4 regions of the Xenorhabdus sp. KJ12.1 genome follow, and region 2 is predicted to be linked to each of the others. Evidence: predicted binding sites of a transcription regulator. Region 2 holds the regulator's gene; each other region holds the start of a gene.
The links. Region 2 encodes CRP, which controls carbon source genes, mostly activating them, when cyclic AMP is high. Its sites were predicted from a motif close to ATGTGANNNNNNTCACAT; they were not measured.
Positions count from the first base shown of each region.

Region 1: the regulator CRP is predicted to act here: its motif matches at 5,433-5,450, upstream of AACS92_RS06440 (NupC/NupG family nucleoside CNT transporter).
Region 3: the regulator CRP is predicted to act here: its motif matches at 1,622-1,639, upstream of cdd (cytidine deaminase).
Region 4: the regulator CRP is predicted to act here: its motif matches at 6,119-6,136, upstream of gntK (gluconokinase).

Region 1 covers NZ_CAWNQH010000059.1:6,281-14,195, forward strand. The annotation lists gene gltX (glutamate--tRNA ligase) at 1-176, shown strand, start outside; tRNA gene AACS92_RS06415 (tRNA-Ala) at 361-436, shown strand; tRNA gene AACS92_RS06420 (tRNA-Ala) at 468-543, shown strand; gene AACS92_RS06425 (hypothetical protein) at 649-1,929, opposite strand; gene AACS92_RS06430 (MATE family efflux transporter) at 2,443-3,798, shown strand; gene AACS92_RS06435 (DUF3820 family protein) at 3,882-4,097, opposite strand; gene AACS92_RS06440 (NupC/NupG family nucleoside CNT transporter) at 4,177-5,367, opposite strand; gene ligA (NAD-dependent DNA ligase LigA) at 5,594-7,627, opposite strand; gene zipA (cell division protein ZipA) at 7,689-7,915, opposite strand, start outside.
Region 2 covers NZ_CAWNQH010000116.1:39,860-47,774, reverse strand. The annotation lists gene ppiA (peptidylprolyl isomerase A) at 1-192, shown strand, start outside; gene AACS92_RS19175 (aminodeoxychorismate synthase component II) at 500-1,075, shown strand; gene crp (cAMP-activated global transcriptional regulator CRP) at 1,277-1,909, opposite strand; gene AACS92_RS19165 (phosphoribulokinase) at 2,316-3,185, opposite strand; gene AACS92_RS19160 (YheU family protein) at 3,345-3,563, opposite strand; gene AACS92_RS19155 (LysE family translocator) at 3,703-4,305, shown strand; gene murP (PTS N-acetylmuramic acid transporter subunit IIBC) at 4,307-5,755, opposite strand; gene murQ (N-acetylmuramic acid 6-phosphate etherase) at 5,800-6,705, opposite strand; gene AACS92_RS19140 (inverse autotransporter beta domain-containing protein) at 7,045-7,915, shown strand, end outside.
Region 3 covers NZ_CAWNQH010000105.1:171,195-179,109, forward strand. The annotation lists gene AACS92_RS18535 (NAD-dependent malic enzyme) at 1-433, opposite strand, end outside; gene cdd (cytidine deaminase) at 682-1,566, opposite strand; gene AACS92_RS18545 (CidB/LrgB family autolysis modulator) at 1,727-2,422, opposite strand; gene AACS92_RS18550 (CidA/LrgA family protein) at 2,416-2,895, opposite strand; gene metG (methionine--tRNA ligase) at 3,035-5,062, opposite strand; gene AACS92_RS18560 (MFS transporter) at 5,300-6,562, opposite strand; gene apbC (iron-sulfur cluster carrier protein ApbC) at 6,974-7,915, shown strand, end outside.
Region 4 covers NZ_CAWNQH010000094.1:133,362-141,276, forward strand. The annotation lists gene AACS92_RS17145 (zinc-dependent alcohol dehydrogenase family protein) at 1-946, shown strand, start outside; gene AACS92_RS17150 (DUF4056 domain-containing protein) at 1,052-2,194, opposite strand; gene AACS92_RS17155 (BamA/TamA family outer membrane protein) at 2,188-3,339, opposite strand; gene AACS92_RS17160 (hypothetical protein) at 3,339-4,331, opposite strand; gene AACS92_RS17165 (bleomycin resistance protein) at 4,470-4,898, opposite strand; gene gntR (gluconate operon transcriptional repressor GntR) at 5,087-6,082, shown strand; gene gntK (gluconokinase) at 6,304-6,843, shown strand; gene gntU (gluconate transporter) at 6,840-7,915, shown strand, end outside.

The DNA of each region.
Region 1 (7,915 bases), on a different contig from region 2:
CGGCTGACGAGCTGGAAGTTGGAATGGGTAAAGTAGGTATGCCACTGCGTGTTGCTGTTACCGGCGCAGGCCAATCACCAAGTGTTGATGTGACCATTCACGCCATCAATCAGGCTCGTTCATTGAGTCGTATTGATAAAGCACTGGCTTATATTGCACAGCGTGAAGCTCAATAATCAGCATTAGAAACAGGCTAACGTAAGTGTAAAGGCACTCAGTTTATTGTTGTGCCTTTATTTTTTTATTCTCACACCTAGTATTGATGGCTTTTTCAGCGCTTATACATAGAATACTAATGAATTCGTTGACAGAATTCTCTGGGTTTCATATGATGCGCTCCGTTCCACAGGATTTTGATTTGGGGCTATAGCTCAGCTGGGAGAGCGCTTGCATGGCATGCAAGAGGTCAGCGGTTCGATCCCGCTTAGCTCCACCAAAAATATCTTGATTCGGAACGCCACATTTGTGGGGCTATAGCTCAGCTGGGAGAGCGCTTGCATGGCATGCAAGAGGTCAGCGGTTCGATCCCGCTTAGCTCCACCAAAATTCTGAATCCCTGAAGACGCAAGTTTTCAGGGATTTTTTCTTATGGTCGTGTATAGAAAAATCGCCCTGCTTTTCTTTTGATGCTCAGGTGTTTTAAAAACATTAAATCAGTGTGATGCTTTTTATTTTTAAGCTGAATTTTCCGTCTTCATAATTTGAGTCTACATCGACTTTATTATAGAGACCGTTGTCGCAGTGATTTCCATTTCCTGTGTTGCCGCCATTATTGGGATTAGTTCCAGATCCTGAATCATCTTCAAAGATAACGTTTAATTTCTTGGAATACGCATAATCTGCAGCTATATTTAAAACTATATAATAAAACCCAAGCTTTTTATTAAATGGTACTTTTCCATATGATAACTGAAAACTATAACCAGAAAGATTAACTTCCCCTATAATTGTTGATCCCAGTGTGATATTATTATTATTTTCATCTTTAATTAAAAATATAACAGCATCTCTTGAGCTAGAATTTAAATAGTTAGGAATATATACTCTGAACTTTTTATCTTCTTTTTCTTTTTTAATCACTCCTCCAGCTAACATTCCAATAACTCTTGGTGCAGAAAGTTTTGGAGAGGAAATATCCCCTGCAATAATATATGTAGTTTGAAGAGGAATTTCATAGCCCATACCCAATATTTGAGTATTTAGCTCTAGTATTACACTATGATGTTCTTTTGGATAAACTCGAAATCTCACATTACCATTTCCATCACTATTAATAATGAAAAAATCATCACGATTGTCTATAGATTTAATATCTATAAGACCAGGAGTTTCACCATCAACTGGATCTGTTGTAATACTCACATCAAATAATGGCCTCCCAAATGAGGCAGACAATACTGCTAATTGCATATTTCTTAATGGATTCTTATCCTCATCGAAAAGCTTTCCTGAATAAGTAATATATTTACTATTTGGATCATCAATAGGATTACTTTTTTGTTGTAATTGAATAAGAATCATATTTGGTGATAATGAAATAGAGTTCCCCCATTCATTCACTTTTTTTGTTGTATAATTTACTATCAAAGGTGCAATTCCCTCTACATCAACATTCTTATCCGTATAAGCATGAACCGTATAGCTAATTGAAGTATTTGATGATAATTTATCATCAATCTCCAACATAAACATCGCTTTTCCAGAAGTATCATCAATGAGTTTCCAATCCTCTTCCTTTTTTACCACTATATTATTATTTGGAACATCTATTGTGATACTTTTAATAGATTTAACCTGTGGTGATTTCACTGTTACAACTAGATATATATGTTGCCCAACAATAACATCAGCACCATCAGGTATAGATACAATAATAGGTGACGACTCTTCTTTTTTCTCAGATAAAACTATATTATTATCAATATTCATATTACCACCTTAAAATAATTTAGTATAAACCCAATAAAATAAAAAACATCATATTCAATATAAGAAAACCATAAAACACATTAAAGAAATAGAAATTATTTTGATAATGAAAAATAGTTATCACCTGAAAATACAATCACAAAAGTTAAAATACTACCCTTACAACAAAAACCTGTCTGTCATTAACATAGAATAAAATAATTAATCCCCTACATATCAAATGATTAATAGAATACCTAAAGTAGCCGTACTCTCAAAACCTAATGAAAGTGACATTTTACGAATAAAGTGTTAGCAATATGTTGCATTAATTTTTATTTGATGATTATAATTAGTTTTAGTTCCAATTAAGCTAAAAAATTTCAGTACTAATAACATATTCTACTCTTCATCTATGCTACTCAGTAATAAGTTTCTTAAAAAATAAAATACTGTAGCTACTTCTACAATCATTCTATTATGTTGAAATTAATACAGGATAATTGAAAAAATAATATTTTCACAGGGACTATCATGCAAAAAACAGCCTTATTGAACGATATCAAGTATCTTTTTTTACTATCAACACCGATCATAGTAACGCAGCTTACCAGAATAGCAATGAGCGCCGTGGATGTTATCGTATCAGGCCACTATTCAACAAATGCGCTTGCTGCCGTATCGCTGGGAAGTAGTATTTGGTTCCCCATCTTTGTATTGGGTTTTGGCGTTATTCTGATGCTATCAGCTGATGTTGCTAAACTTCGGGCAAATAATGATATCGAAGGCATTAAAGAGTGTGTTAATAACTACATATCTGCCGCATTGATTTTATCTATTCCTATTGTTGTCTTCTTATTATTAGCGGTTCAACTTTTATCGCTTATTGGTATTGATGAAGATGTTGTACACATCACAAAAGGTTATATTACAGCTATGGCATTTGGTGTACCGGGTGTGATGATATTCAATGTTTTTCGTTCTTTGTTGCAAGCACTTGAAAACACCAAAGTTGCGATGTATATCTCTATTTTTGCTCTTATAGTCAATATACCTTTAAACTACATTTTCGTTTTTGGTAAATTTGGCGTACCAGAAATGGGCGGAGTAGGAGCAGGGATCACAACTGCAATTATCAACGCTCTCAGTGCTATTTTGCTGATTATCTATTTTTTACGGAAAAAAGAATATGAAAAATACAGATTTAAATTATCTCTAAAATTCAACTCAGGATTAAAAAGATTGTTTTTGATCGGTATCCCAAGTGGATTAGCACTCTTTGTTGAAGTTATATTTATTGATGCCATTTCACTTGGCATTGCAACTTTAGGTACTGTATATATTGCAGCTAATAATATTATAATTATAATATCATCCATGATAATAACTATTAGCGGTGGATTTTCTGCTGTTACAACAGTAAAAATAAGCTACTTGAGTGCTAAGAAAGATTATTCATCAACACTAAGATTTAGTTTACTCTCTTTAATATCTACTACATTGATTACTCTTATGCTAGGAATTATATTTTTTCTTTATGCTGAACATATTATCAGTTTATATACAAGAGATATTCTTGTAATAAATATAGCTCTCGGAGTAATCGTCTTTTTATTCTTATTTCAACTATTTGATTCTATACACTCCATATTATCAGGGATTTTACGTGGGTTTCATGAGACAAAAATAGTTTTCTATGTTCCTCTTTTCGGTTATTGGTTTATTGGCGTACCTTTGGCTTTTACATTAGGGTTAACAGACCTGATTACAGAGAAAATGGGCTTTATTGGCTTTTGGTATGGGCTTGTTTTTGGCTTATTAACAAACTGTATAACTCTATCAATGGTATTAGCTCTCAAATTTAAGAGCATACTTAAACATACATCATAAATGTTCGTATAGATTTATATAAAAGTGGTGCACTAATCGATATTTCATCACCGATAGCGCCACTTGATCCAACTTACGGTTAATTAGGATTTTTTCAATGGTTTTACCAGTGAATCCAGCCCTTCAATCTTAATTGCAAGGGTCATTTCCATTAGTGCCCCCAGCTTGCCTTGTGGAAATTCTCCCTTACGGGCAAACCAAAGCAGATATTCTTCCGGAAGGTCAATTAACATTCTTCCTTTATATTTTCCAAATGGCATTACTGTATTAGCAATTTCCAGTAGATTTTCTTTATTCATTCTTTAATCCTTTTCTTTATGTAAAAAAATGGCACCTGTAAGATGCCATTTTCATTCTGAAACACAGGTTACTGTGAATTTAAAAACTCATTATCAGTCCGGTAATGGCTGCGGACAGGAAACTCACCAATGTTGAACCAAACAACAGTTTCAGACCAAAACGTGCAACAGTATTTCCCTGTTTTTCATTCAATCCCTTGATAGCTCCGGCAACAATGCCGATAGAGGAAAAATTGGCAAAAGAAACCAAAAATACCGACAGAATTCCTTTTGAACGCTCACTCAATTGCCCGGCAATTTCCTGTAAACCCTGCATAGCAACAAATTCATTAGAAACCAGCTTAGTCGCCATGATGCTACCTACTTTCAGTGCTTCATCACTAGGAATACCAATGATCCAGGCAAACGGATAAAAAACATAACCCAAACATTGCTGAAAGGTAATGCCAAAGATAATATCAAAGACAGCATTGATAGCCGCAATCAGAGCAATAAAACCAATCAGCATGGCCGATACGATCAATGCTACTTTGAAACCCGCCAGAATATATTCACCGAGCATTTCAAAGAAACTTTGCCCTTCATGCAAGTTGCTCATATGAATATCCCCTTCACTTTTAACAGAGTAAGGGTTGATGAGAGACAGAACGATAAAGGTGCTGAACATATTAAGTATTAGAGCTGCAACCACATATTTTGCATCCAGCATCGTCATATAAGCACCCACGATGGACATAGATACTGTAGACATCGCGGTTGCTGCCATGGTGTACATCCGGCGTTCAGACATTTTGTCCAATACATCTTTATAAGCGATGAAATTCTCTGACTGGCCCAGAATCAATGAACTGACTGCATTGAAAGATTCCAGTTTCCCCATACCATTCACTTTGGAGAGCACTGTACCAATAGCACGAATGACAATCGGCAGAATTTTAATGTGCTGCAGAATACCAATCAGGGCGGAAATAAAGATGATAGGACAAAGTACGTTCAGGAAGAAAAACGCCAGTTTTGCGTCAATCATACCACCGAAAACAAAGTTAGTACCTTCTGCGGCATAAGACAACAAGTGAACAAACAGGTTGTCAAATCCTTTGACGATCCCTAGTCCGGCATTCGAATTCAGGAAGAACCACGCCAGAACAAGTTCAATAACAAGTAACTGAATAATATACCGGACCCTTATATCCTTCCGGTTATTACTCGCCAAAATCGCCAGGCCACCAATGAGCACTAAAGCGAGGACAAAATGAAAAATATGAGACATAAAAGGAACTCCAAATCTGACGAGGTGCAAATTTATAACCGCATTTCGTAATACACGATAATAAATCGTGACAATTATCACATTAATTCATTATGTAAGAGGCAACAAAACCTAAATTTAGCAAACCGGATCACATTTTTAACCAAAACATGGCTATCATGCATGCAAATTATAGGCGCTACGGAAACCTCAAATAGCGCCTTTCTGAAGATTACGTCCCTACTTGTTACTCACCTAAAAGACGGAGCATTTCTTCTTCATCAATAACAGCTATCCCCAACTCTGTGGCTTTCGCTAATTTGGAGCCAGCTGCTTCACCAGCAATCACCAGATCGGTTTTTTTGGAAACACTGCCTGTAACTTTAGCTCCCAAAGCAGCCAATTTGTCTTTAGCCTCATCCCTGGATAAACGACTTAGTGATCCGGTCAACACCACAGTCTTACCAGCAAATGGGCTATCAATATCTGCGGCTTGTGGTATTTCTACCGATTCCCAGTGGATACCAATATTATTGACGAGATCATCAATGACTGCCTGATTATGTGGTTCATTGAAGAAATTAACCACATGACTGGCAACAATTTCTCCCACATCCTGAACAGCAATCAAAGCTTGCGTATCTGCTACACGCAATTTTTCCAGTGTACCGAAATGAGTAACTAAATTAGCAGCCGTCGCCTCTCCGACCTCGCGAATTCCCAGTGAATAAATAAAACGGGCAAAGGTTGTTTTCTTGGATTTTTCCAGCGCATTCACCACGTTCTGAGCGGATTTTGGTCCCATACGCTCAAGACCCGTTAATTTCCCTGCGGTAAGACGGAATAGATCAGCCGGAGTTTTTACATATTCCTTATCAACCAGCTGCTCAATAATTTTTTCTCCCATTCCATCCACATCCATTGCACGACGGGAAACGAAATGCCTTAATGCTTCTTTACGCTGTGCACCACAGAATAATCCACCGGTACAACGTGCTACCGCTTCCCCTTCAACACGTTCAATATCAGAGCCACAAACAGGGCAATGCTCCGGGAAAACAACTTCCTGGCTCTCTGTTGGCCTTTTTTCCTGAATGACACCGACAACCTGTGGAATAACATCACCTGCACGGCGGATAACAACAGTATCGCCTATACGTAATCCCAGACGCTCAATTTCATCTGCATTATGCAAAGTGGCATTACTAACGATTACACCTGCAACCTGTACCGGCTCCAGACGTGCAACCGGTGTAATAGCCCCCGTACGCCCTACCTGAAATTCAACATCCCGCACGATGGTTATTTGTTCTTGTGCCGGAAACTTGAATGCTGTCGCCCAGCGAGGTGCTCTGGCTACAAATCCTAATGCTTCCTGCAATTCAAGGGAGTCAACTTTGATAACAACACCGTCAATATCAAAACCCAGCTCAGGGCGCTGTTGCTCTATCTCACGGTAAAAATCCAATACCTGCTGGGTTCCCTGACATAATTTCACTTTGTCACTGACCGGAAGCCCCCACTGCCTGAATTGCATCAGGCGCCCGTAATGGCTTGCTGGCAGCTGCCCGTTTTCCGAATCTCCGCCTTCAATAACGCCAACACCATAACAATAAAAAGTCAGTGGTCGCTTGGCTGTAATCCTTGGATCAAGTTGGCGCAATGATCCGGCTGCGGCATTGCGAGGATTGGCAAATACTTTATTACCTGTCCGACGGGCTTCTTCGTTGAGTTTTTCAAAACCTGCCTGCTTCATAAAGACTTCACCACGGATCTCGACACGATCTGGAATATTGTCTCCTTTCAAACGCAGAGGAATTGCCCGGATCGTACGAACATTAGCGGTTATATTTTCTCCCGTAGTACCATCACCACGGGTAGCTGCCCGCACTAACTCGCCGTTTTCATACAACAAGCTAACAGCCAGACCATCAAGTTTGAGTTCACAGCAAAATACCAGTTCACGACTGTCTTTCAGACGATCACGAACACGTTTATCAAACGCCAAATAGCTTTCTTGATCAAATACGTTATCCAGAGATAACATTGGGATTTCATGACGCACCTGCTCAAATGCAGTTAATGGTGCTGCCCCGACCCGCTGGGTAGGAGAATCTGCGGTAATAAGTTCCGGGTGCTGTTCTTCCAGTGATTTTAGTTCCCGCATCAAGCGGTCATATTCCGCATCCGGGATCTCTGGTGCATCCATAACATGGTACAAATACTCATGATGACGCAATGTTGTTCTTAGTTCGTTAATTTTTTGAATAATATTTTTCATGACTTCTCACCAGAGATGAAAAACCCCCGACTGAGCGGGGGCTTAATACTAAAAAGAAAATTTATTCCTGAGCACTGAGTGTATTGCGAATACGTGCCTTATAATTCTCAATCATTTGCGGTGTTAATATCTTACGCTCGGCATCTAACACCACTCCTCCTACATCAGAAGCAATACGCTGTGCTGCCTGCAACATCAGTTTAAAATTCTGATTAGAATCACCATATGAAGGAACGAGCATAAACATGGAGATCCCCGGAGTGCTGAAATCAGTCATACGTTCTGGAT
Region 2 (7,915 bases):
ATCAATGTGGCGGATAATGCCTTCCTTGACCATGGTCAGCGTGATTTTGGTTATGCTGTTTTTGGTAAAGTCGTAAAGGGGATGGATGTGGTTGACAAGATTTCTCAGGTCAAAACAGAAAATGTTGGTCCTTATCAGAATGTTCCGGTTAAACCAATAATGATCCTCTCTGCTAAGGTGGTTTCTCAGTAACTCTGATGGGAAAACCGCGTTTTTTATCTGTAAATTAGAACATCGGCGGTATTTGCCTGTTATTACACTTTTCCGAAGTGTCAGGCCTTTAAAAATACCGTCTCTCCCTCAATTCTTTTTCATCACTCCTGCAATCATGGTTCACTCCGCTGGTCGCCGACCCTATTTTAAAGTAGCTTATGTGGTATGATGAGTGTCCTGCTATCGTTGACGTTGATTTACCTGATTTTACCGTAATACATAACGCACAGTGCCCAATAGGGCAAAGCAATATATAAAACTATAAAAATCAGTAGGATGTGATCCTATGCTATTAATAATAGATAACTACGACTCTTTTACATTCAATTTATATCAATACTTTTGTGAGTTAGGGACGCGTGTTTTAGTTAAACGTAATAATGAGCTACAGCTTGAAGATATCGAAGAGCTGGCACCGACCCATTTGGTGATCTCTCCGGGGCCCTGTACGCCGGATGACGCTGGGATCTCACTGGAGGCTATCTCTCATTTTGCCGGGAAATTGCCGATTCTGGGCGTGTGTCTCGGGCATCAGGCGATTGGACAAGCCTTTGGTGCGAGTGTTGTTAAAGCTCGTGAAGTCATGCATGGTAAAACCAGCTTAATTCACCATAATCAGCAGGGTGTATTCAAAGGATTGAACCGACCGCTGACAGTAACCCGCTACCACTCTTTAGTTGTTGCGGCAGAAACATTACCGGCTTCTTTTGAAGTCACCGCATGGAGTCAACATGATGGTAATGTGGATGAAATAATGGGAATACGTCACCGTACTTTACCTCTAGAAGGCGTGCAGTTTCATCCGGAAAGCATTCTGAGTGAACAGGGGCATGACTTACTGAATAATTTTCTGAAATACTAACGAAAACTATTTAATTCCTCTTTCGGCTATTTTTCATATCAGCTTTTGTGTAATACCCATAATCAGGTTATGGCGCTTAATTTATTTATGCGTCTGCGGGTTTCATTTCTTAGCAGGGGAATGAAGGGAGCTGAGTGATGAAAAACAAAAAGCCAGTGCGCGATGGGATGCACTGGCCTAATTCAAGCGCGATTTCAGGAACTAACGTGTTCCGTAAACGACAATAGTTTTGCCGTGCGCAGAGATCAGGTTTTGATCTTCCAGCATTTTCAGAATGCGACCGACTGTTTCACGGGAGCAACCGACAATTTGCCCGATTTCCTGACGTGTAATTTTGATTTGCATACCGTCAGGATGAGTCATTGCATCAGGCTGTTTAGCCAGATTCAGCAATGTTTGGGCAATGCGGCCTGTAACATCCAAAAATGCAAGGTTTCCTACTTTTTCTGACGTTGTTTGTAAGCGGCTTGCCATTTGAGCAGATAAACGCATTAAAATATCAGGATTAACCTGAATTAACTGGCGAAATTTCTTATAGGAAATTTCAGCCACTTCACAGGCGCTTTTAGCTCGCACCCATGCTGTACGCTCTTGCCCTTCTTCAAACAATCCAAGTTCACCAATAAAATCCCCCTGATTTAAATAAGAGAGGATCATCTCTTTACCTTCTTCATCTTTTATTAGAACAGCAACTGAACCTTTAACAATATAGTAAAGCGTTTCTGCCTTCTCACCTTGATGAATAAGCGTGCTCTTGGATGGATATTTGTGAATATGGCAGTGTGACAAAAACCATTCAAGAGTAGGGTCTGTTTGTGGCTTGCCGAGAACCATTCGCTTTATCCTCTGTTGTTATTTCCGCCTTTATGGTCAGAGAAACAGATCGTTTCTCATCAGGCTGGCTTTATAAAGTCAATAGATTAACATATTAACTTGCTGAAAAACTGACAAGCAGGAATTTTATATGGAAATCTCAGGGTATCAGCATGTCGATGCATTGCTCCGAGCCCATAAAACTTGCCCGTTTCACGTGTAGCACTGTTTGTAACACAGGAAAAGGATTATGTCTCCTCCTGTATCGCTTCAGCATATAAAACCAGTTAACAAATAGCCAGAATTCTATTTGAAAAGCCTGATTTACTACATTTTCATTTATAAATGAGTGAATAATTGATGTTTTATCACAGGTAACATTATTTTTTGTTACCTGCATTATCGATAAATAAATAGCGGGCAATATTTAGGATATTTTTTTGCCTTCAAGTAATTGCTGAACTAACGGCGCCATAATTAACTCCATTGCCAGCCCCATTTTACCACCCGGAACAACGATAGTATTTATACTGGAAATAAACGAACCTTGGAGCATTGCCAGTAAATAAGGAAAATCGATTTGGCTTAAACCGCGGAAACGAATAACGATAAAGCTTTCGTCTAAGGAGGGAATTGCCTTGGCAGAGAATGGGTTGGAGGTATCGACTGTAGGAACACGCTGGAAATTGATGTGAGTGCGGGAAAACTGGGGCGTAATATAGCGGATATAATCGTCCATTGAACGTACCACAGAATCCATCACAGCTTCCCTTGAATGTCCGCGTTCGCTGGTATCACGAATGAGCTTCTGTATCCACTCAAGGTTAACGATGGGAACAACACCAATCAGCAGATCCACATGGCTTGCGACATTATGCTGTGGAGTGACAACACCACCGTGTAATCCTTCATAAAATAGCATATCGGTGTTTGATGGTAGTGGCTCCCACGGGGTAAACGTACCCGGTACCTGATTGTAGGGAACAGCTTCATCATACGTATGCAGGTACTTCCGCCAGCGGCCTGTGCCTGTTTCGCCATAATCAGAAAATGCTTTTTCCAGCATCTGGAAATCATTCGCTTCTGGGCCGAAATAGCTGATATGCCGTCCTTGTTCTTTTGCTTTACGTATTTCTGCGTCCATTTCGGGACGGGTATAACGGTGAAAGCTATCCCCTTCGATAAGAGCAGCGGTAATACCCAGTTGTTGGAAAATCTTGCGGAATGCCACACTAGTGGTTGTCGTTCCGGCTCCACTGGAACCGGTTATGGCAATGACAGGGTGTTTGGCAGACATAAGAACAGACTCCTTATCAGTAAAAAAACAGTTGGGATGATCTTTCTCGTAACCAGCAATTTTGAGCCAATAAAGCAGTACCAATAAAACAATGCCAATAGAACATACAAAAATTGAATAAAATGCTATTGAGCCGAAAAGGGTATAAAAAGAATCAGCTTACGGGCGAAACTGCTCCTTAGGCATGATATTGACAGTTTCGTGCAATTCAGACCAGACCAGAATAACTTCGTTCCGTTCAAGCTGGCGTTTTACATCCTGTACTTTCTGCTCCAGCGTTTTTTCAGACTCACCATAATCAGTGCCTTCCCGTAAGACAAAACTCTCGATTAAGTTACGTAAAGTATCAGGTTCTATTTGCTGCCACGGGATAATCATTTTGTTCTCCATATATACCCTGCATCTTCCAAGTTGAATTACACACTTCGAAAACGGGTATAACTCATCTTGTGTGCTAAATAACATACTGCTATTTTCTCTGAAAGAAAATGACAATAATTAAGAGATATCACAACTCATGACTGCTAGCCTCCTCTTCTCACTCAGTACATTTATGTTTATTTCCGCCATTACGCCCGGCCCTAATAATATGTTAATGACAACATCGGGTGCTAATTTTGGATTCCGCCGCTCGTTAATACTTTTTCTGGGAATGGTAATTGGAATGCAGACCATCCTGCTATTATCTGCATTTGGTGTTGCCGGGTTATTGTTGATCTATCCGGCTGTACACACAGGTTTGAAAGTGCTGGGTAGTCTGTACTTACTCTGGCTGGCCTGGAAAACCGTAACAGCACAGTATAAACAGTTGGATGCACAACCCCTCGGAACACCTCTTAAAGGCTATCAGGGCTGGCTATTACAGTTTCTGAACCCCAAAGCATGGATGATGGGATTAGGATCTGTCAGCAGTTACAGCTTAGCCGGAGATTTATATATCCACTCTATTTGGGTCATCAGCGTAGTGATGATACTCAGTAATATAGCCACAGGCTTGGTATGGCTGAATCTCGGTGTCATGATTGGTCGCCTGTTAAAAGGCCGTACAGCATGGTTTACTTTCAATATCGTGATGGGGCTCTTGACAGCAGCCTGTGTGCCATTGATATGGATTAACTGAATCAGCTTAAATCAATATTTTTGCTGCCAAAGAAGAACGTCAGCACAAAGCCGCTGATATACGCAACAATCAGCCCCGCACCGTATACCGCCATTCCCGTGAATATTCCTGTCAGGGATGTCATCAAGGGCAACGCGACTACACCGGAGGGGCCGAATACCGTATTCAGGCCGACAGGTACACCTAACCAGGCAATCAGCCCGATAAAAAAGCCGCCGATTGCGCCACCAAAACAGGCCGTTACAAAAGGCTTAATGCGGGGCAGAGTCACGCCATAGATTAAAGGCTCACCAATTCCCAGAAAACCGGGGATAATGGCGCCTTTGATTTGAATACGCAGCAATGAATCTTTTTTCGCTCTTGCATATAACGCGAGAGCAGAACCAACCTGCCCGGCTCCTGCCATCGCCAGAACCGGAAACAAGGAGTTAAAGCCCTGTGTTTCCACCAGAGCAAAATAAACCGGTATAAATCCCTGATGCACACCAAACATCACGGCTATCAGGAACAACCCGGCTAAAACAGCCGTCCCGAACGGATTACCATTCAGATTGGTGAAAAGCCATGACATTGCCATAAACAGGTAGCTCCCGATCGGCATAATCACGATAAAAGTTACTGCACCCATGATAAGAAGTGTGATGGCAGAAGTCAGGATCATATCCAGATCAGCGGGTATGATTTTGCGGATCTGCTTCTCAACCCAGGCTCCCAGAATACAGGCAATCAATACCCCGAAAATATTGCCCCGTGGGTCGATAGCAAAGCCAAAGAAATTGTTGATACCGGAATAAAAACCACTGGTGGCATCGGGGTTATAACCCAGAATAAACAGAGCAGCGATAATCGCACCATTAATACCTGAACCGCCGAATGCCTTCTGCGCATTATAACCAATCAAAATGCTGAAGAAAGTGAACATCCCTTTACTGAAAATCTTCATATAGCCGATCATTTCAACCAGCACAGCATTAGGTTGTGCAACGCCCTGAATAAAAATTTGTTCCAGTAAAGTGGCGATCCCCAGTAACAGTCCGACAGCAATAAAACCGGGGATCAATGGTGTAAAAATAGTGGCGAATTTAGCAAGGAACTTATGGATTGAGCTGGTTTGCTTCTCTTTGAGGTGTTTTTTATTGGAAGAAGCAATATCTTTCAAATCTGCTGAATGGTGTTCCGGAGCCGTATGCTCGGCAGAACTTAATAACTCATTCATCATCGCTGCGGCTGTCTGGGCTTTGCCGGGGCCAAGAACGATCTGAAGCTGCTCATTACTTTCGACCACACCCAGAACGCCGGGGATTAGTTTTAGTTTTGCCTTATCGACGATTGAATCATCACGTAATGTTAACCTCAGGCGGGTCATGCAATTACCGCACTGTATGACATTACTTGCCCCGCCAATGGCGCTGAGTATTTCAGGCAACATATTCGGATTAATTTTAGCCATTTAGCACCCTTACCATCTATACCTATATAGGGAAAAGGTAATCACTATCGGACTGTTGAAATGGCAGGCCGGATAAATCCCTGATGTTCTGTTAATAACACTCGGGCTTCTTCGGCGCTGATCCCCGATAGAATCATCACAATTGCGGTTTTGCAGTGGCCGTTACAGGCACTCAGGGCTTGTTCTGCCACTTCTCTGTTGCATTCAGTAGCTGCCATCACAATATTTTTTTGCCGTTCGATTAACTTAGCATTAGTGGCTGCAACATCCACCATCAAATTACTATATACCTTGCCGATACGGATCATGGCACCAGTTGTGATCATATTCAGTACCAGCTTTTGCGCTGTACCTGCTTTCATACGGGAAGAACCGGTGACAACTTCCGGCCCGACAACCGGGGTGATTGCGATATCAGCCAGCCGGGTCATCGGGCTGTCAGGGTTGCAACTAATACAGGCGACAGTTGCTCCTATGGATACCGCATATTCCATCGCACCTAACACATAGGGAGTCCGGCCACTGGCGGCAATCCCGACCAGTACATCTTTTTCACTAAAGTGTAGTCCTTTAAGATCATCTGCGCCCAGTTGCCGGTTATCCTCCGCATTTTCTACCGCTTGAAGAATAGCCTTATGCCCGCCAGCGATTAAGCCGACAACCTGTTCTGGTCTGGTGCCATAGGTTGGCGGGCATTCACTGGCATCCAGAATTCCTAATCGCCCCGATGTACCTGCACCGCAGTAAATCAATCTCCCGCCACGACGGAAAGCCTCTGCCACTTTATCCACTACAAGAGCAATTTGAGGTAACGTCTGCTCAACGGCAAGAGCAACTTTTTTATCTTCATCGTTAATGACACGCAGCATATCCAGTGTCGATAACTCATCAATATGAGTACTGGCAGGATTGCGGCTTTCCGTTACCAGATTATTGAGATTGATTTTCATGGTTTGTTCCAACTATCTACTATACGGTGTGAGAGCGATTATGGATTATTACATTGATCCTACAATATAGCTCTTATAATCATAGCGCTCACTTCCCGGATTATTTCTTTTCTCGAATGATTCATCGTAATAGAGAACAATATTTTCAAATAATAGAATTGATTACCTTTTGATAAATAACAGTGATTACTTTTATTTATTGCCTGATAAAAATCTTTCATTACTTAATAATAAAAAAGTTTCCTACTTTATGTTGATTGTGCAAAAAGCTTTTATTTCAACTGATAATTTAATGTGAATGTGCAGATGAAATTTTGCATTCTCTTGAGGAACGTACCTATGAAGTTTATTTTTGTTAATAAATCCCTGCGATTTTTAATATTAATTTTTTCTTTTTTATTGCCGTTTGTCTCGATGAATACATTTTCAGTGAGTGAAGATCATCAAAACCTAACAGTAAAACCACTTTTTCCGAGTGCGAGCGATGAAAATAATTTAGATGTAACAGAAAAAGATAAAGCTGGCGTAATTGCACAAAATATTCAGACGATAGGTGGTTTATTATCATCTTCGTCATCTCAACTTACAGAACAGGCGAAATCCTACGCTTTAGGAAGAGTAAACGGAGTAATAAATAGTGAGGTACAAGAATGGCTGTCACAATTTGGTACAGCCAAAGTTAATTTATCTCTCGACAGAAAAGGTAAACTGCATAACAGTTCATTAGATCTGTTATTTCCACTTTATGATAACAAAGTAGATTGGCTGGTTTTTTCTCAGTTGGGTTATCGTAATAAAGACAGCCGAAATACGGTTAACCTCGGTTTTGGCAGCCGTTATTTCACTTCGGGCTGGATGTATGGTTTTAATACTTTCTTTGATCAGGACATCACAGGAAAAAATAACCGGCTGGGATTAGGGGCAGAAGCATGGGCTGATTACCTGAAATTATCAGCTAATACTTATATTCGCCTGAGCAAGTGGCATCAGTCACGGGATGATAAAGACTGGGAAGAGCGCCCTGCTAATGGCTTTGACATCAATGGCGAGTTCTTTCTGCCCGCTTACCCGCATATCGGCAGTAAACTGGGTTACGAAAAATACTTCGGTGATAACGTGACTCTGTTTAACCGTGATACCAAACAGAAAAATCCCGGCTTTGCTAAAGTAGGCATTACTTATACGCCGATCCCGCTGATAACGATGGGCA
Region 3 (7,915 bases), on a different contig from region 2:
GTTTGGTGGCATTTTGCAGCATGTCATCAATATAAGCCCGGTTCGGGTAGGAGATGAACAAACCACGGGCACGGCGGTAAATATCAGAAAAATGTTCGCACGCTTCACCGACGGTTGGTGTATAAATGATAGGCATCATTTCACTGAGGTGTGCGTCAAGGAGCCGGTAGAAAAGAGTTTCGTTGGTATCCTGAATATTCCTCAAATAAATATGTTTATCCGCGTCATTTTTAAAATCGCGGTATTGGCGATAGGCACGCTCTGCCTGCTCTTCTATTGTTTCAACCGCTTGAGGCAATAAGCCATGCAGATTGAAATTGCTGCGTTCTTCTTCCGTAAAGGCGCTGCCTTTGTTTAGCAGGGGAAACTCCAACAGGATGGGGCCAGCGTAGGGAATATAAAGAGGACGTTTACTTTCGTGTTCCAGTTCCATGATGCTTACTCTTTGGACTAATCAATAACAAAATCGGCTACATATACTTCGTCTTTCAAGTTGCCTCTTTGTTGGCTGTGACGCATCTTGAAATCCATTGTGTATAGATCCTAAGAAGATAAAAAAATAAGTACAGTAAATGTTACTTAAATATGTTTATCATGAGCAAAAATGAGAGATAACATACAGAATTGGCTAATTAAATGTTATTTAATTTCTCACTTTTGCCCAAAAACCTTGCAGGGTGGTCAGAATGTGTGGCGTTCCGTCTGTTTGCAGCCGAGGTAATTTAAAGTAGCTTCGGTTGCATTCCACTGGGACAGGTGACCATTTTGCCCCTCAACAAGTATTGCCCGCTTGATCGAATGGCAATCACTTCCTGACATATTCATTAATATTAGCGCTGCCTGTAAAGGTGGCAAGCTTGGATTAAATGCCGCATTTTCTGCATAGCGACCAGTATAAACACGATCTTGTTCATCTATCAGGGCAACACCGGAGTGGGACTGGCTATAGGGTGCATGGCTCTGATTCGCTGCATTTAATGCAGTCAGAACGAGTTCATCTTCAGCATCGAGCTGGTAGCCGTGGTGAGTGTTATCCAGCAGAAATTGAGTGACAGATAAATCACGTGGGCCAAATGCTTCTGGCAGATAATCGGCCAGTGTCAGGCGTGGGCGATCAGGTAAACAGATTTCCAGCTGTGTTCCGCTGTTTAATTCATTCATAAACTGTCGGCAGTGACCACAGGGAGAGTAATTAATGGTGATGGATACCAGTTTCTTCTCGCCACGTAACCAGGCATGAGTGATGGCTGATTGTTCGGCATGAACAGTTTGCTGCAATGCAACACCTGTAAATTCCATATTTGCGCCAAAATAGAGGTTGCCGCTCTCTCCCCGTGCGATAGCACCAACATGAAAGTTTGAGATAGGGGAAATGGCACAGGCCGCAGCGAGTGGTAGCAGGGCCAGTGCCAGTGCATGATCATCAAGGCCACAGGTCTGCTTAATTGACTCCACCTGCTCTGCTGTCAGCATAGCTGGAAAATCGTCATTACCAATATAGGGCAATAACGCCTTTTGCAATTCAGGCGTGATTTCTGACCAGATAGCATGAAAACGAGCTTGCATAAAATAATCTCCAAATTAATTAAAGGTTATTCTAGGATGAGTGCTCAGGTTTGTAATGTGATGCATGCCATATAATTCATGAAATTTCTGTAACAAAAATATTATTTTAGTAACTTATGTCAAATTTTTACTATCTGAACGAGTTTTCTGATGATTATTACTAGCTAAACAGGTGTAGTAGCACAGGAAACAAAAACGGTGCCACCAGCGAAGTAATAACTCCGCAAGTCATCAGTGCCAGTGAACTATATGCCCCTTCCACATGATCTATTTCTGCACATCGGGCTGTCCCGACGGCATGGGAAGCTGTCCCCATTGCCAGACCTCTGGAGGCTTTAGTTTTAATCTTCAATACATTAAACAGATTGTGACCAAAAATGGCACCCAGAATACCGACAGCAATTACACAGGCAGCACTGATTGCCGGAATACCACCAATGGAATGAGCCACAGCCATAGCGATAGGCGTTGTGACTGATTTCGGTAATATTGAAGCCGCGATTTCAGGTGTGGCTCCTGCCCATAAAGCGATAGCTGTGCCGGTTATCATTGCAGTGATACTGCCGATAAAACAGATACTGATGAGAGATTTCCACTGAGCCCGGATTTGGTGGAGTTGTTCGTACAGCGGAAAGGCCAGAGCAACAACGGCAGGTTGTAATAAATCATTCAATATTTCGCTACCGGCAAAATAGTGCTGATAAGGCGTGTGAGTTAACAACAGCAGAGGAATAATAACCGCCATTGATATCAATAATGGATTGAAAATAGGGAATTTGAGTCGAACGGCTAATTTTTTGGCAACATAAAAGACAGACAGAGTTAATGGGAGTGACCACCAGATATGGCTTAGCATTTTTTGTTTCCTTCCTGTTGTGAAAGCTCTGTTTGTGATGGTTTATTTTGTAGAGGTTTTTCTTGTGATCGTTGATCTTCCTGGTGGGTGCCAATAATGCTCCGTTCGCGATGGATATAGTGAGAACTGTAAGCGACGGTAATCATGACAATAACGGTACTGATAATGCAGGAAAGGGCAATCGGAACTATCTGTTGGCTGAGTTGTGGATAATATTGCATGACACCAACCCCGATAGGTAAAAAGAGCAGAGTCATATTTTTCATCAATAAATTACAGCCCGGTTTTACCCAATGAGCGGGGATAATCTGGAGTGACAGTAAACAGAACAGAAAAAGTAAGCCAATGATGCTGCCGGGAAGAGAGAAGGGGAGGTGTGCTGAGGTGAAGTTTCCGACAATGAGGCATAAATAGAGCAATGAAAATGCGCGCAGATATTGCCAGCCGAGCAGCAACACGTTCAGGAAAGACATAGCATATAATTCCTCAATATAAAGAGGGTTATCATACGACTAATATTGTAAATGTGCTACACGTCACATAAAAAATGCGGGCTTAAAAAACCCGCATTTTTACTTTTATTGTGTATTTTTCGCCAGATTATGCGGGTAATTATTTAACCTGCATACCCGGTTGGGCACCGCTATCCGGGCTTAACAGGAAAATTTCTTTTCCGCCGGGACCTGCTGCCATCACCATACCTTCTGAAATACCAAAACGCATTTTACGCGGGGCAAGGTTAGCAACCATAACCGTCAGGCGATTTTCCAGTGCTTTCGGATCTGGATACGCTGAGCGAATACCAGAGAAGACCTGACGAGTTTCACCGCCAAGGTCTAGAACTAATCTCAGCAGCTTATCTGAACCATCAACAAAATCAGCCTGTTTAATTAATGCGATACGCATATCAACTTTGGCGAAGTCATCAAATGTGATGGTATCCTGAATAGGATCATCAGCCAGAGGGCCTGTCACGGTTTTTTGTGGCTTAATACTTTCTGTGGAATCCGCCACCATAGCTTCAACTTTAGCCATTTCGATACGGTTAAACAGTGCCTTAAATGGTGAAACATTATGGCTCAGCAGTGGCTGTGAAATTCCATCCCAAGTCAGTTCAGTATTCAGGAATGCTTCTGCACGTTCAGTCAGTCCCGGAAGAATTGGTTTCAGGTAAGTCATCAGGACGCGGAACAGGTTGATGCCCATTGAGCAGACAGCCTGAAGATCGGCGTCGCGGCCTTCTTGTTTCGCGATAACCCACGGTGCCTGTTCATCAACATAACGGTTGGCGAGATCTGCCAGCGCCATGATTTCACGTATCGCCTTACCAAATTCGCGATTAGTGAAATCTTCTTCAATTCCCTGTGCCGCATCGACAAATTTTTGATACAAAGCAGGATCAGCAAGCCTATCTGCCAGTTTGCCACCAAAACGTTTATTGATGAAACCGGCGTTACGCGAAGCTAAATTAACAACTTTGTTTACGATGTCACTGTTAACGCGCTGAACGAAATCTTCCAGATTCAGATCGATATCATCGATACGGGAAGAGAGTTTTGCAGCGTAGTAATAACGCAGGCAATCTGCATCCAGATGTTTAAGATACGTTTCCGCCTTGATGAAAGTTCCGCGGGATTTCGACATTTTTGTGCCGTTGACAGTAATGTAACCGTGAACAAACACATTAGTTGGCTTACGGTAATTACTGCCTTCCAGCATAGCAGGCCAGAACAGACTGTGGAAATAGACGATATCTTTACCGATAAAGTGGTACAGATCAGTTTTAGAATCTTTTTTCCAGAATTCGTCAAAATTCAGGTCGTCACGCTTGTTACACAGATTCTGGAATGAACCCATATAACCGATAGGCGCATCCAGCCAGACATAAAAATATTTACCCGGCTCATCAGGGATTTCAAAACCGAAATAAGGCGCATCACGGGTGATATCCCACTGTTGCAGACCAGATTCAAACCATTCCTGCATTTTGTTTGCTACCTGCTCTTGCAGGGTGCCGGAACGAGTCCACTGTTGCAGCATATCGCTGAACGCAGGCAGGTCGAAGAAGAAATGCTCAGTCTCGCGCATTTCTGGTGTTGCACCGGATACCACTGAACGCGGGTTGATCAACTCTGTCGGCGCATAAGTCGTTCCGCACACTTCGCAGTTATCGCCATACTGATCTTCCGACTTACATTTCGGACAGCTTCCTTTAACGAAACGATCCGGCAGAAACATGCTTTTTTCCGGATCGAATAGCTGAGAAATTGTCCGGTTTTTGATGTAGCCGTTTTGCTTCAGTTTCAGATAAATTTCGGATGCAAGAGCTCTGTTTTCTTCGCTGTGCGTAGAGTGATAGTTATCATAACTAATCGCAAAACCAGCAAAATCCTGTTGATGCTCCAGATGCACTTTGTCGATCATTTCTTCTGGCGTGATCCCGGCCTGCTGAGCTTTCAGCATGATTGGTGTGCCGTGGGCATCGTCAGCACAGACAAAGTGAACCTCTTTGCCGCGCATTCGATGATAACGAACCCAAATATCAGCCTGAATGTGTTCTAAAATGTGACCGAGATGAATTGGACCGTTAGCATAGGGTAACGCACAGGTCACCAATAATTTTTTCGCGACTTGAGACATAGTTAGGATCTGACTTCCATAAATTAAAAAGGGCTTTTGATGTTACCTGATAAGGAGCATTGCCGCTAGGGGAGGTTGACATTTCAGGAAGGATTTTAAGCAGCATGATGTCCGGTATCACTGTCTTTGCTAAAAAACGATTATACCGAGTCATCATGCCAGTATGTATATTGTTAGGGTTCATGCGGAATAAGTTATCTGTATCAAGACAATATCCTGAACTCATTTACTTTGAAGTTATATGCTGACTGATTTAAATGTGCCGCGCTGAATGACACTGAGTAGCCATCTTAGAAAACCCGGGATCTGTAGCAGGATCATAAATCCGAATGCTACCTGATATGCGATCTGAGGATAATGCCCGGCTGCATCTATAGGCCAAAAACCGATGATCACACCGAATATAGTTTGTATGAGAAAAGTGCCAAATAGAATCAGCAGATTAAGACAGGTAGAAGCACGCCCGGTCATCGCTGGCGATACACTTTGTGCCACGATAGAGTATTCCAGACCAGCAATGGCGCTTATCAAAGTAAATCCGACAGAGAGTAGCGGTAGTAACGGGAGGATGTTTAAAGCACATAAAACTTGTATCACCAGAAACAAAAAAATGCCTATTCCGCCAACTTCCATGGGTTTAATATTGAACTTACCGGCCCATTCAGTGATATTGCCTACAAAAAGTGAGCCGACAACGCCTGCTCCCATTCCTATAAACAGATAGACCGAAGTGAGTTTATTACTGTAATGCCCTACATCCTGTAACCATTTTCCCATCCACAATCCTTGTAGCCCGAAAGCAACTGTATGAGGAAGTAATAACAAACTGATGACTTTGCGAAAGGAGTGATCTTTGCAAACTTCAATTAGCGAGGTAATCCGTGGCCACTTCACCATTTTATGTTCAATTGGGTCTTTGGGAACCCATATTGCGGTAACTACCATAACAATCAGAGTTACACCAGCCATAGCAAAGAATAGCGTTCGCCAGGAAATAAAACCTACCAGCCAGGCAACCGGCAATGTCGATAGCATGGCACCTAATCCCCCAACAGCCAGTAGGTACCCATAAATAGAGGGTAGTTTATTGTCAGGAACCCAAAAGGAAAGCACTTTGACCGAACCCATAAAGCAGGCTGCTAATCCCAGTCCAATAAGGATCCTGGCTAGTAATAACGTAGTGAAGTCCTGCCCAATACCAAATAGTAACGCTCCCACCACGGCAATACCTAAAAGAAACAGTTGCACTCCTTTTGGTCCATAGCGATCAAGGGCAAGTCCAACAGGCAGTTGAGCTAAGGAAAATGAAAGAAAGTAAGCACTTGATAAGATTCCGAGTTGTCCTGCGGACAATGACATTGCTGAAACCAAAAATGGTGTTAAGACAGCATTTATATTTCGGAACAGAAATGATATGCCGTGCCCGAATGCAAAAGGCAAGAATACATGAGTCATTACTTTAGACGAGTTTATTTGTTGAGCCGATGATATTTCAGCCATGATAATACCTTAATTTTAAGCAATATTATTCGGAATGCATTGAGTATGTTTTGTCTCCACCTTTTCGTTTCTCATCGTGCTTTGGGTTAAACTTACAGCCAGAGCTAAGGATGTAACGTGATTTACTTTTTATCACAGGTAGTTTGTGTGCTTGGTCTCCGCTTAAGAATGCCAATATCAACAAATGCAAGAAACTCCTGACTTCTTCGCAGGGATAGGGCGAAAGAGACTCGGGTGATTATTAAGTCGAACTCTTCAATGAAGTAACAATGATGAACATAAAACGTTAACAGACTTCGGCACAATGCGAGAACTTCATCACTTTTGTTTGTGTCCTTATCGCAAGCTGTTTGCTTCTGTTATGATGGCCAGACAGTTTGAGGTTGAAAAAGAAAATGAAAAGGAGCCGGGATGAACTCACAATCCCCCGAGCAGACCAATCCTGACCTGCTGAAAGAAAGCGTTGCGAAAATACTGGCAGCATTTAAGCATCCTACGTTAGAACAAGATTTAATGACTCTGAAAGCACTGCATCATTGCACTGTGCTTGATGGAGTACTGCATATTGAACTCATGATGCCGTTCGTATGGAAACGGGCCTTTGGAGTACTGAAAGAAGAAACTACTCAACCTTTATTAGATGCGACTGGCGCAAAAAGCGTCGAATGGCGGCTTTCTCATGATATCTGTACATTACGTCGGGCCAATAACCTGCCGGGAATTAATGGAGTCCGTAATATTCTGGCGGTCAGTTCAGGAAAAGGTGGTGTGGGAAAATCCAGCACGGCGGTGAATCTTGCCCTGGCTTTGGCACAGGAAGGGGCAAAAGTAGGTATTTTGGATGCAGATATTTACGGCCCATCAGTTCCCAGTATGCTTGGAACAGCCAAAGAACGTCCTACCTCACCTGATGGTCAGCATATGGCTCCCATTATGGTGCATGGTATGGCGACAAACTCTATTGGTTATCTTGTCACCGATGATAACGCGATGGTTTGGCGTGGCCCGATGGCAAGTAAGGCACTTATGCAGATGTTACAGGATACCCTGTGGCCGGATCTGGACTATCTGGTTATTGATATGCCACCGGGAACGGGTGATATTCAGTTAACGCTATCGCAGAATATTCCGGTGACTGGCGCGTTAGTAGTTACCACTCCACAGGATATCGCCCTGATTGATGCCATGAAAGGGATTGTGATGTTCCAGAAAGTTAGTGTGCCTGTGTTAGGTATTATTGAAAATATGAGCACACACATCTGTAATAACTGTGGGCACCATGAAGCGATTTTTGGTACGGGTGGCGCTGAAAAGCTGGCGGAAAAATATGAGTGCCAGTTATTAGGTAAAATT
Region 4 (7,915 bases), on a different contig from region 2:
CATTGTCAAAACCACCATTTGTGGGACAGACCTGCACATCCTCAAAGGAGACGTTCCTACTGTTGAGCAGGGCCGGACACTGGGCCATGAAGGTATTGGTATTGTTGAGTCAATCGGCGATTCTGTCCGTAACCTCAAAGTCGGTGATAAAGTTATCATCTCCTGTATTACCGTCTGTGGTAGCTGCCCCTATTGTAAGCGCCAGCTTTATGCGCATTGCAAAGATGGGGGCTGGATCCTGGGGCATAAAATCGACGGTACGCAGGCAGAAAAAGTACGTATTCCCCACGCTGATAATAGTCTTCATCGTTTGCCGGAAGGTGTTGATGAAGAAGCCGCCTTAATGCTCAGCGATATTCTGCCGACCGGGCTTGAAATTGGTGTTATCAATGGCAGGGTTCAGCCGGGTCATACCATCGCCTTAATTGGTGCAGGGCCTGTCGGACTTTCTGCGCTACTGGCATCCCAGTTTTACTCTCCGGCACATATCATCATGATAGATACCGATGATAATCGCCTCAGCGTTGCTCAGCGGTTTGGTGCCAACACAATTATCAACCCGACACGGCAAAACGTGGTTGAAACCATCCACAAATTGACTGATGGCATTGGTGTTGACGTTGCTATTGAGTGTGTAGGGATCCCTGCGACTTTCCAGATATGTCAGGATATCATTGCCGCAGGCGGGTTTATTGCTAATGTTGGTGTTCATGGCAAACCCGTCGATTTACATCTGGAAAATCTCTGGATCAAAAATATCACCATCACCACTGGGCTGGTCAATACAAGCAGCACTCCCATGCTGTTGAAAAGCGTTCAATCCGGTAAGATTTCACCGGAAAAATTGGTCACTCACCACTATTCATTGAGTGAAATAGAGACCGCTTATGACATATTTGGGAATGCCGCCAAAGAGAAAGCATTGAAAATCGTCCTGTCAGCATAAATTGATGTAGCAGAAAAAGTTGTCATTCCGCAACTTTTCCTGCTACATGCTGAAACCCGCTGAAAGACAGCAGGTAAAACACGATACGACTGAGTGTCACAAAAACTATTTGCCATTCAACTGTTGTTGATACCTGTCTTGTTTTTCAGCATTTTCCGCCAACATTGAAAAATCTTTTACTGACCAGTAATGTTGCGGGGAAGGTAAGTCTTTCATGCTCTTTGTTGGCCATAACTGAAATTCAGCCAGTTTATCCAATGAAAAATCCCGATAGGAATCCGGTAACGAAAGGCGTAAAGCAAACTTTTCCTTGCCGAAAGGCATTAATGGATAACGATCATCTTGGGTTTCATAATTCCTGCGTAATACCAGAAACTTTTGTGGAATACGCTGGTAACTGTTCCACCATAAACCATCAACCTTATCAAACATCCTCTTTGTGCCTGACCTGTCGTAAGCGCCCAGCTCATTTAAGGCCATTGGCAGGATATTCGCAATCGCAACAGAAAAGTGACTCACAGAAGATGCCTGACCTTGCAGAATAAGCGTCAGCGCCAGTCTCGCGCCCAATAAGTTGGAGTAGAGATCTTCCGGGGAAAAGGCTGAAATCGCCTCTGAAAAACCGGGAATAGACTGATAACCGTACCATTGGGCAATCTCATGCCAGGCAGCTAACTGAAATGCCAGCTTTGCAGCCAAATACGCACTCAGGGTATAGCGTTCTGCGGGATCTGTGGGCGGAGTAAATGCAAAAAAGCGAATCTTACGTGCTGCCAGCTCATCATCCAAAGACAATGTCCATTCTTGGCCAAGGCGCGCATAAATCTGGCTAAAAAGATAAAGCGTATAGTCCGCAGTATCCCTGACATGGGAAATATCAATGAATCCACCTTTCTCGGTATAGAGCAGGCCGATTTTTTCATTGCTGACACCCAATAACGCCGCGCTTGCACCAAGAAAGCTATCGTTATAGTGATGTTCTCCCAATTTCTCTGCCTCAACAATGTTATCAATATGATAGAGAGGTACAGAAACCCCTAATGTATTCACTTTAAGATCATAACCGAATGCACAACATGCTCTTAAACCTTCGGGAGATTTAACAGGGGGCAGGGCTAACCAGTCCGTTTTTGCCTGTTCATGTGTCGTACTTTTGAGCATCGGATCAATAGTTGTAACCGGTGCTGATTTGTTTTGGCAGGCTGTCAGCAGAAAACTTAACAGTAGTGTGACCAAATACTTCAAAATGCTTCTCCAACCTGAAAATAAAACCCGGTACTGCCTTTTCCAATACCAAAATCTAACCTGACATTCATACGTGGTTTAAACTCAAAACGATAACCGACGCCAATTGAAGGAAGCCAATGTCGTTCTCCCAACGTTGACGGAGTATCACTCAGCGTTCCCATTCCAACCCAGCCGACAACGCCGTGACGCCAGTCCAGCTTATGCCTCAGCTCCAACTGAGTTGTGAAAATATTTTTATCGCGGTAACGCCCTTCATAATAGCCGCGCATACGCAGACTATTCCCTAGCAAAGATAGCTGGTTCCACGGTACTTCACCGGCACTAAAACGCGCATAGTTATCAAAAGCGAGTACCGTTTTTTCAGATAACTGGTGATAAGTCGAGAACTGTAACTGTGTCGTAGAGAAACGATAGTCTGCTCCTAATTCAGGAGAGAAATAGGTGTAAATCAGCTCAATCGCCTGACCATACTGCGGGTTGGGAAGGAAATCCCGGCTATCATAACTAAAGTATGCACTTACACCTGAACTGATAACCGAAGCCCCGCCAACAGACTGTTCAAAATATTTTTTTGCCTGAGCATCGGTATCACCGGCATTAACGGAGGAAAAATTCACACCCAGCCCCATATAAGTGGCATCAGCAACGCGGTAAAGCACTCGGGGACGAATATCAAATTCACGCGAACGATAACTTTGTTTATTACTGTTATCTTTTCCCGCTCTGTAACCTTTTCCCCAATAATAGGTAGGTATGTTATTGAGGGTACCAGAAACAAATAACCGCCACTGGTCACTGGCAAGAAAGTTATAATTGGTGAAATTGAGGCCAAAAGCGCCGGTGGATGAGCCAAACCCACTGAGCCCCAGTGAAGAATTCTGACTAATATCGTCGTGACTGTCAGGGCGATAAAGCCCGACTACAGCTACACCAAGCCCCACTCCCATTTCCGGTGTATAAAAAGGGCCGGGCAATACACCCCAGTCAATTTTCTTGCTGGCGTCGAACTGATTATCGCCACCTAGCTCACTGAGCCAGCCGTCAATTTTTTTGCGGTCAGGCAGGATATCTGCATAAGCAGCTGAGGTAGTCAAAATAAGAAGGCTGGATATCACCAGCCTTTTGATAATCGTAAAGCGCAACATTAAAAACGAAACTCGCCGGAAATATAGAAGCTGTTTCGGTTACCAAAACCAACTTCTGATAATAGATTGAAATTACGGGTGACCTCAAAACGAGCACCAACTGTATTATTCCATTTATGGGCAAGGTGTTGTTTGACGTCGAAATTTATATCTGAGCTAGACTTAAGCATATTAAATAGACTATCAATTTCAGATGGTAAGTTCAGTTTGCTGACATCACCTTTAAAACGCTGAGTAATGTCCTGATACATAGCACCAACCCATACCTGAACTTTGCTATTTCCCTTCTCGGGAATTAATGGATTGAAGACAAATTCATAACCTACACGAGGTGTGACAACAAAAGCGCTAATATCCCCATCTAAAATATCCAAATTAGTTCTGGTATAATTTGCATCCAAGGTGGCAAAAAACTGATTATATCCACCCGCAAATGTTGCTCCTCCACCATAGGTTTTTCCTTTAAAACTGAGTTCGAAAGGAGTATTTTTAAAAGTATCATCATCACCAAATACGATGATATTATCTAAATTTGTTTCAGATTTACCTTTAGTCTTTCCGTAAACACCGTATACATTCAGAAAAGGTAAAACCCATGTATCTAGTTTCAATAAATGAGTTTCATTTCTGCTCCGGGTATTCCCTGCATTAACAATAATTTGATCTTTCCACGCTTCATTTATTTGTGGATTAGTAAATTCAAACTTAATACTATCCACAATTACATTCTGGCGCAGGTTCATATAACCATAACTGACTCCGAATGGTTCAGGAAGATCATAGCCTCTGGCTCGGGCTTCATCCCCCCAAATCGGCAGAATACGGGACTCTGATTTAGCTGAATGGGATAAACTACCATCGCTATTAGTTTGCTGTACACCAGACTCAGTCATCGTCAATGAAAAAAGTGGGCGCTCACTGTCTGCATAACTATATGAAGTTACAAGGCAGAATGCAGTTGCTAACAATTTGCTATAGTTAGTTAAGGTCATAATAAACTCAAAGGAAAAATGGAGGACTCGGCAGACTAGCATAACCTCTGCCACTTAAAGTTAACCTAAAATGCTTAAAAATGAATAACTAACATGAAATAAATCATTTAGAGTTGATTGTTTTTCATCCTAATTATTTCATGTACTCTCGATAAACTGACTAAATCGGAGCAAATAACCATCAGGATCCTGCACGAGAAACTCGCGCTGACATACCGAAGTCTCGCCGATGCAATAATGATTATCTGTTACTGATCGATACAATTTAATACCGTTATCCTTCAGACTAACCAGTAAAGAAGTAACATTATCCACTTCAATTTGGAGATTAATCCCACGCCCCAGTGGCTTACTCAACTCTCCGGTATTCCAGCCACTATCATGAAATGCTTCCAGCATGAGTTGTGCTTCCCCTAAACTCAGATAAGCAAAATCGGGATCTTCCCTTCTTATCAAAACGTTAAAACCCAATATGCGCTGATAAAAATCAAAAGAAAGCGAAAAATCCGTAACCGTCAGCTCAGGAACCATTCGGTTCCAATAGGTTATATCAGTCGTTGTATTCATATCTATCCGGTTTATTCTGATTTCCTATCTACAAAAACATTATGGCAGCTTATGAATAAATAGAGCATCTATGGAATGTGAGTTAGCCAGAGTTTTTTGCTAAAAATCGTATTATCATGATGTCCAAATATGTTAAAAACACACTTTATTAGTTTGTCCCCCCCAATATTGGTTACACCGCATTGAAAATGAAGAAAAAACGCCCTGTTTTACAAGATGTTGCAGATCTCGTCGGTGTCACCAAGATGACAGTCAGCCGTTTCTTACGCAATCCCAACCAAGTTTCTGAACCTCTGGGAAAACGGATTGCGGCAGCTCTGGATCAACTGGGGTACATTCCTAATCGTGTGCCGGATATTCTCTCCAACTCCACCAGCCGAACAATCGGTGTTTTACTGCCTTCACTGACTAATCAGGTATTTGCTGAAGTAATCCGCGGTATTGAATATATGACTGACCGTCATGGCTATCAGACTATGCTTGCTCATTACGGTTACTCTGCACAGAAAGAAGAAGAACGTCTGCTCTCCCTGCTTTCCTATAATATTGACGGTCTGATACTGGCTGAACGAACGCATACTCCTAAAACACTAAAATTACTGGAAACTACCGGTATTCCCGTCGTCGAATTAATGGACAGTGTCTCACCCTGCCTTGATGTCGCTGTCGGTATTGATAATTTTGAAGCTGCACGTCAGATGACGGAATCCATGATCGGACGTGGATGCCGGAGTATCGTCTATCTCGGTGCCCGACAGGATGAAAGGACACTGATACGTCTACAGGGCTATGAAGTGGCAATGCGTAGCGCTGGTCTACAACCAAAGAAAATGATGACGACGGCGAGTTCATCCTACTCATTAGGCGCCCAGCTCTTACAGGAAACCTACCTGAAATACCCTGATGTCGATGGGCTATTTTGTACCAATGACGATATCGCGATTGGTGCTATTTTTGAATGTCAGCGTCAGGGGATCAACGTACCGGAAGATATCTCTGTTGCCGGTTTTCACGGGCATGATGTTGGTCAGGTAATGACACCAAAACTTGCCAGTGTATTGACTCCTCGTGACCAAATGGGGCGCAAGGCGGCAGAAGCATTACTCGCTCGCCTGAAAGGTGAAAAACTGGAACAAACCCTTATTGATGTTGGGTTTACACTTTCATTAGGCGAAAGTGTTTAATTTTTGTAGCTTAATATGATGCTTTCCCACCTTCAATTGCGATAAGCCTCACATTTTCCTTTTTTGCCAATCTTGATTGATTGCTCACCATCCTTTGCTACTGATAATGTTGCCGATAGATAGTTACCGGTAACATTACACGGGTAATATTTCACAGAGAAAATTTTGCAGATCAGTCACAGGGATAGCCAAGTGGCAAAATCTGCATAAAGGAGTTTTATATGAGCGATACCCAGCGACCAAACCACGTTTTTATATTGATGGGGGTATCCGGCAGCGGTAAATCTGCCGTTGCCAATGGTGTTGCCCGTGAACTGGGTGCCGCTTTTTTAGATGGTGATTTTCTTCATCCCCGCGCCAATATTCATAAAATGGCTGAAGGCCATGCCCTAAATGATGATGATCGCCAACCGTGGCTGGAAGCTCTCAACGATGCTATTTTTGCCATGCAACGTACTAATAGCGTTTCTTTGCTGGTGTGTTCAGCCCTGAAAAAACACTATCGGGATATCCTGCGTAGCGGCAATAAAAATCTGTCATTTTTGTATATGCAGGGGAATTTTGAATTAATTGAAAGCCGCCTGAAAGCTCGTAAAGGGCACTTTTTCAAACCGCAAATGCTTATCTCACAATTTGAGACACTGGAAGAGCCGACAATTGATGAAAAAGATGTTCATTTCATTGATATCAAACCGAGTCTTGATGAAGTAATTAACAATACAATTATAACAATTGAACGTATTACTGAGGGACATTCATGAGTACATTAACGTTGGTGCTGACAGCTGTCGGCTCTGTTCTTCTGTTACTGTTTTTAGTGATGAAGGCCAGAATGCACGCCTTTATCGCCTTAATGCTGGTTTCAATGGGAGCCGGTATGTTTTCCGGTATGCCATTAGAAAAAATTACCCAAACGATGCAAAACGGCATGTCCGGCACACTGGGCTTCCTTGCTGTCGTTGTTGCGCTCGGTGCAATGTTTGGAAAAATCCTGCATGAAACGGGCGCATTGGATCAGATTGCTGTGAAATTACTGGGTAGTTTCGGTGAAAAAAGGGCTAATTATGCACTGGGTGTTGCGGGGCTTATCTGTGCATTACCCTTGTTTTTTGATGTGGCAGTCGTATTGTTGATAGGTGTGGTTTTTGCTGTTGCGCGCCGGACTGGCGGTAATGTCGTAAAACTGGCGATCCCTCTGTTTGCCGGTGTTGCAGCGGCGGCGGCATTTTTGGTACCGGGGCCGACGCCAATGATGTTGGCTTCCCAAATGGGTGCGGATTTTGGCTGGATGATCCTGATTGGCCTGAGTGCAGCAATTCCCGGCATGTTACTGGCTGGCCCGATATACGGTAATTTCATCAGTAAACATGTCACACTGGATTTACCCAACGATCTGAGTACCCCAAGCATCGGTAAGAGCCAGATGCCTTCCTTTGCTTTAAGTCTGGCATTGGTACTGTTCCCTCTGATATTAGTCGGTTTGAAAACTATCGCCGCCCGTTTTGTTGATCAACAATCAACTTTGTATCAGTGGCTGGAATTTATCGGACATCCGTTTACTGCGATTTTAATTGCCTGCCTGGTGGCTATTTATGGTCTGGCAATCCGTCGTGGTATGAGCAAAGAAAAAGTGATGGAGGTGTGCTCTGCGGCACTCCAGCCAGCAGGAATTATCCTATTGGTGACTGGTGCGGGCGGAGTCTTCAAACAGGTACTGGTTGATTCCGGTGTAGGCCCAGCATTAGGTAACGCATTGGTTGGGGCTGGTCTGCCAATCGCTCTGGCCTGTTTTATTCTGGCGGGAGCTGTGCGTGTGATTCAGGGTTCTGCCAC